2 regions of the Vagococcus lutrae genome follow, and region 1 is predicted to be linked to the other one. Evidence: riboswitches for the same ligand, from Rfam matches in the RefSeq annotation. Region 1 holds a riboswitch; the other holds the start of a gene.
The links. A riboswitch is a leader RNA that binds a small molecule or an ion and turns the genes downstream of it on or off. The one in region 1 is predicted to bind magnesium.
Positions count from the first base shown of each region.

Region 1 (7,513 bases):
AGAGTCAATTTAGAAATTACAGGAGGCAAGACAATGTCAAAACAAAATATTGGGGTCGTCGGTATGGCGGTCATGGGAAAAAACTTAGCATTGAATATTGAAAGTAGAGGATATTCAGTTTCTATTTTTAACCGAACAGCGGCTCGTACAGAAGAAGTTATCAAAGAACATGATGATAAAAATTTAGTTGCGACTTATACGATTGAAGACTTCGTGGCATCATTAGAAAAACCGCGCAAAATTATGTTAATGGTTCAAGCAGGTAAAGCGACTGATTTAACGATTCAATCTCTACTACCTCATTTAGATAAAGGAGATATTTTAATCGACGGAGGAAATACGTTCTACAAAGATACGATTCGTCGTAACGAAGAATTAGCTAATTCAGGCATTAATTTCATCGGAACAGGTGTATCTGGTGGGGAAGAAGGGGCATTAAAAGGGCCTGCTATTATGCCTGGGGGGCAAAAAGAGGCGTATGAATTAGTAGCCCCTATCTTTGAACAGATTGCTGCCATTGCGGAAGAAGACGGTCAACCATGTGTAACATATATTGGGCCTAATGGAGCAGGGCATTACGTTAAAATGGCTCACAATGGTATTGAATACGGCGATATGCAATTAATTGCTGAATCTTATGATATTATGACTCGTCTACTTGGTTTATCAGTAGAAGAAGTCGCTGAAATTTTTGCCGATTGGAATAAAGGTGAGCTTGACAGCTACTTAATGGAAATTACGGCAGATATTCTAACTCGTAAAGACGAAGAAACGGGCAAACCGATTGTCGATGTGATTTTGGATGCAGCTGGAAACAAAGGAACAGGAAAATGGACGAGCCAGAGTGCTTTAGACTTAGGTGTCCCACTGCCTCTTATTACAGAATCGGTTTTTGCTCGCTATATCTCAGCGATGAAAGACGAACGTGTCGCAGCAAGCAAAATCATTCCGGCTCCAACAGTTTCAGCATTTGAAGGAAATAAAGAAGAATTTGTTGAAAAAATACGTCAAGCTCTATACTTCAGTAAAATCATGAGCTATGCACAAGGTTTTGCTCAATTACGTGTGGCAAGTGAAGAGTATGGTTGGGATTTAGAATACGGTGAGATTGCTAAGATATTTAGAGCAGGATGTATCATCCGTGCGAAATTCTTGCAAAAAATCACAGATGCTTACGAACGTGACCCACAACTTACGAATCTTTTGTTAGACGAGTACTTTAACGAGATTACACAACGTTACCAACAGTCTGTCCGCGAAGTAGTAGCAATGGCTGTTCAGGCAGGCGTTCCTGTCCCGACATTTTCTTCAGCGATTGCCTACTATGACTCTTATCGAAGTGCTGACTTACCTGCCAATATTATTCAAGCACAACGTGATTACTTTGGTGCACATACATATCAAAGAAAAGATAAAGAAGGCACGTTCCATTACGACTGGTATCAAAATTAATCATTTTCAGGAAAAGCTATCATTCTTTGCTTAGAATGATAGCTTTTTTCACATTTTATCGTTATAATACTAACAGTATTAGATTATATTTCGAAGAGAGGAAATATGAAAGATGAGTAAAATTTTAATCATAGAAGATGAAAAAAACTTAGCACGTTTTGTTGAGTTAGAATTAAAACATGAAGGATATGAAGTAGAAGTCCATCACAATGGTCGTACAGGGCTTGAAGCAGCTCTTGGCTCTGATTGGGATGCGATTTTATTAGATTTAATGCTACCTGAGCTAAATGGTTTAGAAGTTTGCCGTCGTATTCGTCAAACGAAGGAAACACCCATTATTATGATGACAGCTCGTGATTCAGTGATTGACCGTGTATCAGGTTTAGACCATGGTGCCGATGATTATATCGTTAAACCTTTTGCGATTGAAGAGTTGTTAGCTCGCTTACGTGCCTTATTACGCCGTATCGATATAGAAGGTGACCGTAATGTGACTAAGCAAACAACGTTAACTTATCGTAATTTAACAATCGAAAAGGAAAATCGTGTTGTTCGACGAGATAATGATGTGATTGAATTAACTAAACGCGAGTATGAATTACTCTTAACTTTAATGGAAAACATCAATGTCGTCTTATCACGTGATGTTCTCTTGAAAAAGGTATGGGGATATGAAACAGAAGTCGAAACAAATGTGGTCGATGTTTATATTCGCTATCTCCGTAATAAAATTGATGTGCCAGGTGAAGATAGCTATATCCAAACCGTTCGCGGTACAGGGTATGTGATGAGATCTTAATGAAACGTTTAAAAGAATGGTGGGAGTCTCAGCCTTTTAAAATAGGTCTTAGCTTTAAATGGACACTGATGACCTCGGTTTTTGTTTTTGTTATTGTCACGATTTTTTCAGTAGTGACTTATAAAACGAGTTTTGCTATTTTAGTGAAGCAAGAACGCGAAAATATTGAGATGACTTTAGACCATATCACTAAGCGTTTGAGCACTTCTCAAAATGAGCTTTCAATTCGAAATACTACCTACTATTTGCGTGAAGGAAACTCACAACCAAGTATTGAGCCGATAGACCAAACGTTAGAAGCGAACTTAATTCGATTGAACACGTTTATTTCAGAACTGTCACAACCCGAGTTAAGTGTATCGGTTTATAATTTAGATAAAAAACTCGTTTTCGAAACGCGAAATACTGGTTATCCTTATGTTGGTAGTAATAGTAAGAGAATAGAAGAGCAAAAAGTGGGGAACTTATCTGGGTTTGTCGCGTATCAACCTGTTTTTTCTCAAAAAACAGGCGAACAAACGGGTTACGTGCAACTTTTTTACGATTTATCTTCCGTTTATGAAGTCAGACGTAAGTTATTAAATACTCTAGTGACGTTAGTGTTACTTGGCTTAGTGGTGAGTTTTGTACTAGGTTTTATCTTGTCGACTTACTTCTTACGTCCATTAAAACAAATTACTGAAATCATCAATCAAATAAAAAATGACCCGCAAGTTGACGTGCGTATTCCTGAGATGAATCGTCACGATGAATTTGGAGATTTAGCAGAAGTCTTTAATGACATGATGGATCGTATGCAAAAATTTATCGAACAACAGCAACAGTTTGTTGGAGATGTATCACATGAATTGCGTACACCTGTTGCTATAATTGAAGGGCATTTAAAGCTACTTAATCGCTGGGGAAAAGATGACCCTGAAATCTTAGAAGAATCGCTAGAGGCGTCACTACAAGAAATCACGAGGATGAAAAGTCTTGTACAAGAAATGCTTGACCTTTCACGTATTGAGCAAGTAGAGTTTCAACACAAACATGATACATCATTAGCAAAAGAAGTCATTCATCAGACTGTCAATAACTTTACTTTACTTTACGAAGAGTTTATTTTCATATTAGATGATGATTTATCTGAAGAAAAAGAAGTCAAAATGTACCGAAATCATTTTGAACAAGTGTTAATTATCTTACTTGATAATGCGGTTAAGTACTCTTTAGACCGTAAAGAGATTCATGTTTCAGTCTCTTCTACTATGAATACCCTAGAAATCGCCGTTCAGGATTATGGGGAAGGGATTGCCGAAGAAGATCTTGACCGTGTGTTCAATCGCTTTTATCGTGTTGATAAGGCAAGAAGTCGTCATAAGGGCGGCAATGGACTCGGTTTAGCGATTGCGAAAGAACTCATTGAAAACTATCGAGGAGCCATTCAAGTGGATAGTGTCTTAGGACACGGCACAGTGTTTAGAATTCAACTACCTATTAAATAATAGAAAAAACCGCTCGTCTCCTTTTAGGGGACAAGCGGCTTTTTATTGTAGCCGTTTAATATAAGGCTTTAAAATTAGGCCTTGCGACTTAATAAATGTATTGCCACTAGACTCATAGCCCAGTTTTTCATAAAATAACCAAGCTGATTCTCTTGCGGTTAAAAAGATTTCTTCGTAATCTTGTTGGCGTGCAATTAATTCGGCATAGGCCATTAATGACTGGCCAATTTTCATTCCACGATAAGCGTCTGAAACAGCGACTTGTTTGATTTGTGCTGTGTTCTCACGGTCAGTATTATCTAAAAAGAGTGTCCCAACCACGCGTTGGTCAATAATTGCTGCTAGATGAATGGCAAGCTCTTCTTGAATTGGCGCATCTGTGATAAGTGTTAATCCACTTGGTTGGTTCAAATGCTGATTGCGTAAAGCAATGCCTTCATAATATTCTTTACTTTGCCATTGAATTGTTTTCATTTTGATTGCCATAATCTATCATCCTTTCTCACATTACCTTAAAAACTAAAACTGAAACATCGAAAAATCCGTTGTCTGTTTGGTAATAGGGATAAGGTGATGACTGAGCATAAATGATAATACAACATTCATTATTTTTTTCATGTTAGCCTCCTATGATACGGCCACCATTAGATGATTGCCATATGTTTTGATATACGTGTGCAACTGACTGGGTCCATTCGCGTCGTCCATGACAACCACCTCCTTAAAATATAAAAAAACCTTACATGACGAAAAACGCAACGTAAGGTTGATAGTATCAATCATGATTAATCGTTGAGTTTTAGCACTATACAACGTAAAAAATTATCGTAATAATTTTTAGGTACATTCAGAAAAGCCTTATGTCGACTATTCATGTTCTACCCATTGGCGTCTCTCGACGTTTCTGGGCAGTACCCTGTGTTTGTGTAGAAGCCTCGCCTAACAAATCTATTAAGTTATAGCTAAAATATAACATGATTTTATCTGTTTGACAATCAATAAAACAAAAAAGAACTTGAATGTTCAAGTTCTTTTTCACAAAGTATCATTTATTTATTTCGTTGTTGCTTACCAGCATTACGTCCTTTTCCTTGTGGACGATTTCTTGCAGGTTGATTGACTTTTTTTGTAGCCGGTTTAGCAGTTGGTGTAACATTTTTAATTGGTTCAACTGGCTCTGGTGGGTTTAAACGCATCATTTCTTCAATTTCCGCTTTGATTTTTGGTTTTTGGATTAAGTTTGTATAAAGAGATTGTAAACAACTGAAAAGTCCTCCGACAACCCAGTATAGCGTCACTCCAGCTGGAGATGAGAAAGAAATAAACGTAATCATTAGCGGTGACATATAAAGCATCATTTTCATTTGTTTCTTTTGTTCTTCAGGAATACCTATCATACTAATAAAACTTTGTAATAAGTAAGCTAAACCTGCTAGGATAGTCAGCAGTAAGCTTGTTTGACTTAAGTTGATACCTAAGAATGTCGCATTAGAAATATCAATGCCAACTGGATATTTGACTGAGAAGAATAAAGCAGTAAAAATTGGCATTTGAATTAGTAAAGGTAAACATCCGATACCACCAAACATGCTAACGTCGTATTTAGCATAGAGTTCTTTCATTTCCTTATTAACCGCCATTTGTTCTTCAGGAGAAGTAGCCATTTTTAATTTTTCCTGAATAGCTGTCATTTGTGGCTTGAGATACGCCATTTTTTCAGACATGTAGGTTGATTTTTTAGTCTGATGTAGCATTAATGGGAATAATAAGAGACGGACGATAATCGTTAAAACGATGACAGCAACCCCATAGTTACCAAAGATATCGACTAAGTAGTTGATAATCACACTCATCGGTTTTACTAAAAAGTTGTAAATTAAACCGTTCCCAGTTGGTTGTCCAGCATTTGGACCTGTTTTATAAACATCGACACAACCAGATAACGTTAAAGCGAGACCGAATAACCCTGAGGCCATTAGCCATTTTTTCATATTTTTCATTGCGTTCTTCCTTTTGTTAAATTTTATTCATAAGAATAACTATAATCGAAAATGAGATAGTTTTCAATGATTAGTTAGAACCTTATGAGAGTCTTTAATAGGTTACCTTAAAAGAGGAGTAAGTTGGCAACGTATCGTCATATTCTAATTCATAATCATCGACACGACCGCTTGGAGTAGGGGAAGCTTTTATTTTTTGAATAAACAACGCTATTCTTTCGGGACTACCACTGGCTTCAATATAAACGGAACCATCCGCTTGATTTTTAACGAGTCCTTTTATTCCATATTGGTCGGCGACAAATTTAGTCATATAACGAAAACCAACTCCTTGAACGCGGCCATAAACAGTTAATCTTATTTTTTTCACCAGAATCACTCCTTTCTTTCTATTATATAGGGTGACTAGAGAATTGTCATGCTAACATTCGCATGCTTCATGTTATAATAGACAGGCAGTGTGATAGGAGGATAACACATGGAAATTATAACATCTAAACAGAATCCTAAGATGAAAGAGTTACGCAAACTAGCCAAAGCTAAGGAGCGTCAACGACAAGGTCGCTATCTTATTGAAGGAGAGCACTTAATAGAAGAAGCGGTACAGGCTGAAGTTGAAATAGAGCATATTATCGTGACAGAAGCGTACTACCATAGTAAAGAAAAGGAATTGAATGAATCTATACTCATCGTGACATCAGAAGATGTTTTTAATAGCTTATCTAACTTGCCGAGCCCTCAAGGAATTATGGCAGTATTGCCAATAAAAAATATAGAATTGCCTGATAAAGCAACAGGAAAGTGGTTGTTGTTAGACGAAGTGCAGGATCCAGGAAATGTGGGAACGCTCGTCCGCACGGCGGATGCTGCAGGGTATCAAGGTGTCATCATAGGAGAAGGTACAGCGGATATCTATCAACCGAAAGTTTTGCGTTCTATGCAAGGAAGTCATTTTCATTTGCCTGTGATATCTGTGGCGTTAACGCAAGCGATTGATTGGTTTCATGAACATCAAGTCCCAGTTTATGGCACGGCTTTAGATGAAACGGCGTTACCTTATTATGAGGTGGTGCGAACCAATGATTTAGCGATTATTATGGGGAATGAAGGAAAAGGAATTCGGCCTGAACTTTTGGCGAAGACAACAAAAAATCTCTATATACCAATGCCCGGCAAGGCGGAGTCTTTAAATGTCGGAGTGGCAGCAGGTATTATTTTGTTTGAAACGATAAAAAAATAGCGTGTTTTTTTAAAATCAAACGCTAGTAAAAATAGATAAGTCGTGATATGATAAGGAACGTAGTCAAGTCGCAGTGGTCCACATAAAGGAATGATGAAATGAATTTAGATTGGCAATCAGATCAAGAATACTTGTCATTAGTAGAAGATCTTTTAGAAACTGAGGAAGTCCAAAAACTTTCAGAGTTCAAACAACATCGGTATGCGACACGCTTGAGTCATTCGATTAGCGTTTCTTATATAAGTTATAAAGTTGTTAAAAAATTAAATGGTGATGCACGTGCGACCGCTAGAGCGGGATTATTGCACGATTTATTTTATTACGATTGGCGAGATACGAAGTTTGATGAAGGTACACATGCCTATGTTCATCCACGTATCGCAGTGAAAAATGCAGAAAAGTTAACAGAACTATCCGATTTAGAAAGAGATATTATTATTAAACATATGTGGTTAGCAACAATTGCGCCCCCTAGATATAAAGAAAGCTTCGTCGTCACGTTTGTTGACAAATACTGTGCGACACATGAAAGTTT
Region 1 covers NZ_CP097017.1:121,652-129,164, forward strand. The annotation lists gene gndA (NADP-dependent phosphogluconate dehydrogenase) at 34-1,452, shown strand; gene M2919_RS00630 (response regulator transcription factor) at 1,565-2,251, shown strand; gene M2919_RS00635 (HAMP domain-containing histidine kinase) at 2,251-3,738, shown strand; gene M2919_RS00640 (GNAT family N-acetyltransferase) at 3,781-4,224, opposite strand; M-box (ykoK) riboswitch at 4,516-4,692, opposite strand; gene yidC (membrane protein insertase YidC) at 4,788-5,738, opposite strand; gene M2919_RS00650 (acylphosphatase) at 5,833-6,108, opposite strand; gene M2919_RS00655 (TrmH family RNA methyltransferase) at 6,217-6,978, shown strand; gene M2919_RS00660 (HD domain-containing protein) at 7,077-7,513, shown strand, end outside.

Region 2 (7,513 bases), 140 kb from region 1:
GTGTTCCGAATCCCATACAAATACCACCTAAAGCATATAATAATGCTTCTTTACCTGTCAGGTTCATTTCAGACATGAATGTGCGTTTGAATTGTCCAGAGGTTAATAAAAAGATAATTGTACCAAAAAGAATACCGAAGTTTTGCACGCTAACACCATTTTCCAATAGGGGATTGGAGTAAAATTCAGGTGCCATTTTGGTGAATTCTGCTAATGAGTCAGCAGAAACGCCGAATAACATTAAGAATTTACCGAACCACATTCCATAAGGAGTAGAAGCGCCCCAACCAGTTTTTGTCACGCCCATCATGACGGTGAAAATCAAGGTTAGGATGACAGCGCCTTGTTTAAGTGACCAAGGTGCAACGAATAATTGATAGTAAGTGTCTTGATTAGCAACATTGAAGTTTTTAACATCAAGTTTTGGAGCTTCGTCTTGCATTCTTTCGGATAAGACACCGTAGTAAGTGTTGGCGTTGCGACGTTTCTTTTCATATAGAAATGAAAGGGCAACAACGATTAAGGCAAAAATCCCTGTTAGGATAAGTGCGCCGAGATAACCGTTTGTTCCATCATTTTTAAATAAATCTGGTAAGAAGACACCGTTAGTACCGAGTGCTTTTCCAGTTTCAGATGTAAACCATGAGTTAATAATCCAACTCTGTGAATTTTGTACGGGGTATCCTAAAAAGACGCCCATACAAAAGAAAATAAAAGTGACGCCTGCTCGAGGTAGTGCCGTTACTAAGTCTGTTAACACGCCTGATGCACAACAAGAAGAGAAAGCCATCCCAAATCCAAATAAAATACCACCTAAAATAAGACCAGTGTTGATAGGATTGACCCATAAGTCAAATTGTGAAGCATCGGCTAAGAAAAAGTAACCTGTAGAAGCAAGAGCCGTTAAAAAGAATAATAGCATTAGAGTTCGCATGAGTTTAGTTGATCCTGTGTTATAAGCACGGTTCACACTCCCTGCAAAACCAGTATAGGCACGAGATAACGTATATCCTAGACCTAAACCGAATAACAAACGAATAAATAATACATTGGATGCCAGCATTGTTTTACCAGCAATTAATAAGACAATTAATAATATAAAGCCAACAACATTTTCTTTCTTGTTCATCATCATTCTCCTTTTTAAGTTTGTGTTTTCACGAACAACCTTATTATATACCATAAAGTGTTATTTTTTAAGGGGATTTCACAATTTTTATGAAAGTTTACTGATTAACGCGGGTTAAAGAACAGAAAAAGAGATGAAATAATAAGGGAAGACTATTTCATCTCTTTTTTTCTTATTCAATTTTAAATGCAGCTTGTTCTTTTTGACCTGTATACCAATCAAATTCAATTTCAAAAGAATGTTTGTCTCCTTTGATTTCATAGGAGTATTCCACTTTTAAATTGTCTGACGGGGTAATGGGGGTTGTGTGGTTTCCTTCAGTAAAGTGAAATGTCCCTTCTTCTTTAAGTTTCTTAGCAATCGTTTCAAGTGTCGTTGCAAACTCATGTAAACGCTGATGCTCTTCACGATCAATAATGACTTGAGTGACGGGCTTCTTATTATTTTCCATAAAAATCCCTCCTTTATTCTTTATCTTTATTATAAAGGAAGTAAGGGGTGTTTTTAAAGAAATATGATAAAATGAACGATAGCCCACTTCACTTAGAAGCGGGCTATCTCACTAATCAATATTTAAAATAACTGTTACAATATTTTGACTTTTTCTCGTTTAAACAATGTCATCCCTAACCTCTATGACATCCTTGTAGCTCTTTAACTACGCCAGTGCGAATAAATTTCTTCAAAACAAATTAAAATAATGTATTTAAACATTTTTCATATCTTACACAGTATATCATAGTTTTGTTTCGAATCATAATCTAAGCGTTTAGTTAAGTGTTTCTTCGTAAGCTTCGATTTGAGCGAGTGTGCGTTGGAGTTCTATTTCATTGTGAATGAAGTTCATCGAGTTACCTAAATCTTTGTGACGTTGTTCTTCAAGACGGTCAACTTCTTTTTTTGCTTCGACAATCAGCATGTTAATTTCTTTTTCTGTTTTCATTCTGAACACCTCCTGTATGATATGTTTATTATACACTCAATTATTAAAGATTGTAATTAAAAAGACTTTGAAAATGTGGTAAAAAAATGAAGAGTTGACGAAATATCACATCAATGGTAGGCTTATAGTTAATAAAATAAAGATTTGTTAGGTGAGGCTCCTATACAAACACAGGCTGCTGCTCAAAAACGTCCAGAGACGCCAATGAGTAGGACAGGACTAGTCGACTTAAGGCTTTTCCCAAGGTAGCTAAAGAATGGACATTCTTTTACGTTGTATAGTGTCAAAACTCAACGAAGTGATCCGTGTTTTTTTAACATGCCTATTTATCTCTTACGTTGGTTTTGACGTAAGAGATTTTTTTGTCTTTATTTTAAATAAAGCATACAAGGGGTGATGTTATGGAAAATTCAGATTGTTCGTGTAGGTGTTTAGGAATGGACACTGATGATCCAGCACCCGATAGAAAGTCTAGGACTTTTCGTTAGGTGAGGCTCCTATATAAACACAGGCTACTGCTCAAAAACGTCCAGAGACGCCAATGGGTAGGACAGGAATGGTCGAGTAAGGCTTTTCCCAAAGTAGCTAAAGAATAGAAATAGCTATTCTTTTACGTTATATAGTGCTAAAACTCAACGAGTTAGATGAGTTAAATGGTAATTAGATGATAATTTCTAGCGCCTTCAAAATGTTCGGCGTCCTTTTGTTCATGAATGGAGAAAAGTGCGACCGGTTATATTTATGGAGAGCGAGGGAAAAAAATGAGAATGAAAGAATTAAACAATACGCTGTCAGTTATGGATAAGCGTTATGAGTTTGCAGCAAGAAGTGAAGTAGCGCGCCTTACTAGAAAATTAGGAGGCGGTCAAAATGGATTGGCACAAGATGAGGTGGAAAATAGTCGTCGTAAATATGGGGCGAATATTTTGTCCGAATACGAAAAAGAATCTTGGGGAACAAAAGTGAGAAAAGCTTTTTTTACCCCGTTTACGATTATATTAATGGTGCTTGCGATTATCTCGTTTGTGACTGATTATTGGTTGGCAAGTGGGGCTGAAAAAGATCTAACGGCTGTTATTATTATCAGTACGATGGTAACAATCAGCGGTAGTTTGACATTGTTTCAGTCAGTTAGATCATCAAAAGCAGCGGAGAGTCTTTTATCGTTAGTTAGAGTTACGGCGACGGTCACACGTAAAGGACAAGAGAGAATAGAAGTCCCTACTGAAGAAATTGTTGTAGGTGACCGCGTTCACTTGTCTGCGGGAGATATGATTCCAGCGGATATACGGATTATAGCGGCAAAAGATTTGTTTGTTAGTCAGTCGGCTATGACGGGAGAAAGTCATCCGGTAGAAAAGACAGCTCCTGTAGATATTTCAGCGAGAGAGAGTCAAACTGATTATCAAAATATGGTGTATATGGGCAGTAACGTTGTCAGTGGTACGGCGACAGGTATTGTGGTTGCTGTTGGCGATGATACTATTTTTGGTGGAATTGCTCGGGATGTTGCTAAAACAGATGAATTGACAAGTTTTGATGTTGGCATTAGTGAAGTTTCCTGGCTTTTAATTCGTTTTATGTTAATAATGGCTCCGACAGTTATTTTAATTAACGGTCTAACAAAAGGGGATTGGGTAGAGGCGCTCTTTTTCGGATTGTCTATTGCTGTCGGATTGACACCAGAGATGTTACCAATGATTGTGACGACAAGTTTAGTCAAAGGTGCTACAAGTATGGCGAAAGAAGGAACAGTTATTAAAGATTTAAATGCCATTCAAAACTTCGGTGCTATGGATGTCCTTTGTACGGACAAAACTGGGACGTTAACACAAGATAAAATTGTATTAGAATATCACTTAGATATTAATGGACAAGAAGACGCCCGTGTTTTGCGACATGCATACCTAAACAGTTATCATCAAACAGGATTAAAGAATTTAATGGATATTGCGATTATCGATGCCGCATCGAAAGAATTAAACATTTCGTCTTTAAATCATGAAAAGGTAGATGAGATTCCATTTGACTTTGAGCGTCGACGTATGAGTGTCGTTGTGAAAGATAATCAGAATAAAGTTCAAATGATTACTAAAGGCGCGGTAGAGGAGATGTTAGAGATTTCATCTTTTGTTGAAGTCAATGGTGAAGTTAAACCACTTTCATCAGCGATTAAAGAAGAAGTTTTACGAACAGTCGATACATTAAACGAAGATGGCTTGCGTGTGGTGGCTGTGGCACAAAAGACTAATCCGCGTCCAATCGGAGAGTTTTCGATAGCAGATGAATCAGAAATGGTGTTAATTGGCTATCTTGCTTTCCTAGATCCACCAAAGGAAACGACGAAACAGGCGTTAATGGCATTAAAAGAGCATCAAGTCGGCGTTAAAGTTTTAACGGGTGATAATGAGCGAGTGACACGAGCAGTCTGTCAACAAGTAGGATTGGAAAATGAAACGATTATTAGTGGACGTGATTTACAAGAGATGTCTGCTGATAAATTTCTTGAAACGATAGAGAATCATTCGGTTTTTGTGAAACTTTCACCAGCCCAAAAAACAGATATCGTCAAAGGATTAAAAGAGAATGGACATACGGTAGGATTTTTAGGTGACGGGATAAATGATGCGCCGGCGATGAAAGCATCGGATGTTGGCATTTCAGTAGATACGGCAGTTGATATTGCGAAAGAGTCGGCAGACATTATTTTACTTGAAAAGGATTTAATGATTTTAGAAAAAGGAATTTTATCTGGTCGTGCGGTTTTTGGAAATATTATTAAGTATATTAAAATGACGGTCAGTTCAAATTTTGGGAATGTTTTTTCAGTGTTAGTCGCTAGCATATTCTTACCATTCCTGCCAATGACAGCTCTGCAACTACTCGTTCTTAACTTGATTTACGACATCTCATGCATCTCAATTCCTTGGGATAATATGGATGATGAATATTTAAAATCACCGCGTCATTGGGATGCTAAATCAATTGGTTCGTTTATGAAATGGCTCGGACCGACTAGCTCGATTTTTGATATTACGACCTATTTCTTATTATTCTATCTAATCGGACCACAAGTATTCGGGGGAAGTTATCATAGTCTATCACCTGAAAAGCAGGTCTTATTCGTTGCTTTCTTCCATGCAGGCTTATTCGTTGCTTTCTTCCATGCAGGCTTGTTCGTTGAATCATTGTGGTCACAAACATTAGTAATTCATGCATTGCGAACACCTAAGATACCATTCTTACAAAGTCGAGCTTCCTTTATCGTCATGACGATTACAACACTAGGTATTTTAATTGGTACGGTACTACCTTTTACTTCTATAGGGCAATCGGTTGGTTTAGTGCCATTAAATGCGAGTTATTTCTTCTGGTTGTTGTTAACAATTGTCGCGTATATCGCGCTGGTAACCGTTGTGAAAAATCTTTATATTCGTCGTTATCAAGAATTACTTTAATTTTATTGAAGTTATGTCTTTTGCTAATGTGCTATATTCATTGGCAAAGGCATAACTTTTTTTGTTTTAGGATTGTCTTTTAATCCGTGAACAAGGTAAACTAAGTAAAGATGTATGGAAGGAGAGATAGCATGCATGAATTATTGACAGATAAAACAATTCTGCCTTATTTAAGTAAGACACTTCCTGATTTTGCGAATGATAATTGCACGGTTGAAGAGATTGGTGACGGAAATATCAACTATGTTTTTCGAGTGACTGATAAAAATAATCAACGGCGGCTAATTGTCAAACAAGCTGACAAATTACTACGGTCGTCGGGTCGTCCATTAGATATTAAACGAGCCGTACGAGAAGGGCGTGCTTTAGAACGGTTAAATGAGGTTGTCCCTAATTATACGCCTAAGATTTATGCTGTAGATGAAGAAATGGCGATTATTATTATGGAAGATATTTCAGAGTATCGTAACTTGCGTCATGTCTTGAGTGAGTGCCAGCAACTCCCACAGTTAGCTAATGATTTGAGTGAGTTTTTAGCCGTGTCGTTAGTAAGTTCGACAGATTTAGTGATGGAGGCATCCCGAAAACAGCTAGAACAAGCTTTTTATTCAAATGTGGAGATGCGTGAAATTAGTGAAGATTTAGTGTTTACTGAACCGTATAATAATCAAAAACAACGTAATCAAATTTTTCCTGGAAATGAAGCCTTTGTCCAAAAGCATTTGTATGAGCATGAGGCATTAATCATGGAAGTTGCCTCACTTCGTTATCATTTTATGAATCACGGACAGGCACTGTTACATGGTGATTTACATTCTGGCTCCATTTTTGTATCTCAAAATGGTTTAAAGGTTATTGACCCAGAGTTTGCATTTTATGGACCAGCAGGCTATGACATTGGAAATGTGGTGGCGCATTTACTACTGGCGTTCTATCATCAATTAGCACAAGACTCAGTTTCGTTAACTTATTTATGTTGGTTACGGGAAACGATCATCTGTATTTTGGTTGAAACAGAGAATAAGATGAGTGACTATTATGAAAAAGAAGTGACCTTGTCTCTCTATCGAACCTCTCGCTTTAAGCAAGAGTGGCTAAAAGGGATTATTTGCAACACTTATGGCTATACGGGAACGGAAATGATAAGAAGAGTGGTTGGAGATACAAAAGTAGCTGAAGTCACTACGATTGAAGACAGGGAACGACGTCTAGATTTTGAGCGTGCGGTTATAACGTTATCGGAAAAGCTGATTTTAGACCGTCACACGATGACATCAGATTGGTTAAATCAGCATTTACAAAAGGAGATAGATAAGTATGAAACGAGAAGATTATAACCTACCTTTTATGCTGCGTTATGAGAATGTTGCTTGGTATGAAGATGGGAAAGTCCGTATTTTAGATCGTCGTATTTATCCTACAGAAGTTCGCTTTGTCACTTGTACGACTTATCAAGAAGTGGCCCAAGCGATTACAGATATGGTGACACAAAGTGCCGGACCTTATACAGCAGCAGGGATGGGTATGGCTCTAGCTGCGTATCAAGTAAGAGATGAAAGTGTAGTAAAACAACGTATTTTCTTAAAAGAGGCAGCCGCTACGATTGGTCATGCTAGACCGACAACGGCTAATCGCATGTTACAAATCACTCATCATGCTTTGCAAGCCGCTGAGTTGGCCTTTGAACGTGGCGCATCAGCTGAAGAAGCAATTTTTAACGAAACACTTAAATCACTTAATCGTCGCTATGCGACAATGTCACGTGTGGGGGATTATTTGTTAACAAAGATAAATGCAAATGACCATGTATTGACCCAGTGTTTTGGCGAGACAATCGTGGGCATGATGCTTCGCGGAGCGATTGAGCAGCAAAAAGTGTTTAAACTTTATACTGCTGAAACGCGACCTTATTTACAGGGAGCTCGTTTAACGGCTAGTTGTGGTGTTGACATGGGGTTTGATACTACGGTGATTACTGATAAT
Region 2 covers NZ_CP097017.1:265,895-273,407, forward strand. The annotation lists gene M2919_RS01285 (YeeE/YedE family protein) at 1-1,129, opposite strand, end outside; gene M2919_RS01290 (amphi-Trp domain-containing protein) at 1,302-1,580, opposite strand; gene M2919_RS01295 (hypothetical protein) at 1,899-2,072, opposite strand; M-box (ykoK) riboswitch at 2,209-2,381, shown strand; M-box (ykoK) riboswitch at 2,546-2,723, shown strand; gene mgtA (magnesium-translocating P-type ATPase) at 2,840-5,530, shown strand; gene mtnK (S-methyl-5-thioribose kinase) at 5,662-6,867, shown strand; gene M2919_RS01310 (s-methyl-5-thioribose-1-phosphate isomerase) at 6,848-7,513, shown strand, end outside.
Region 2: another riboswitch for magnesium. It lies ahead of mgtA (magnesium-translocating P-type ATPase); the one in region 1 lies ahead of M2919_RS00640 (GNAT family N-acetyltransferase).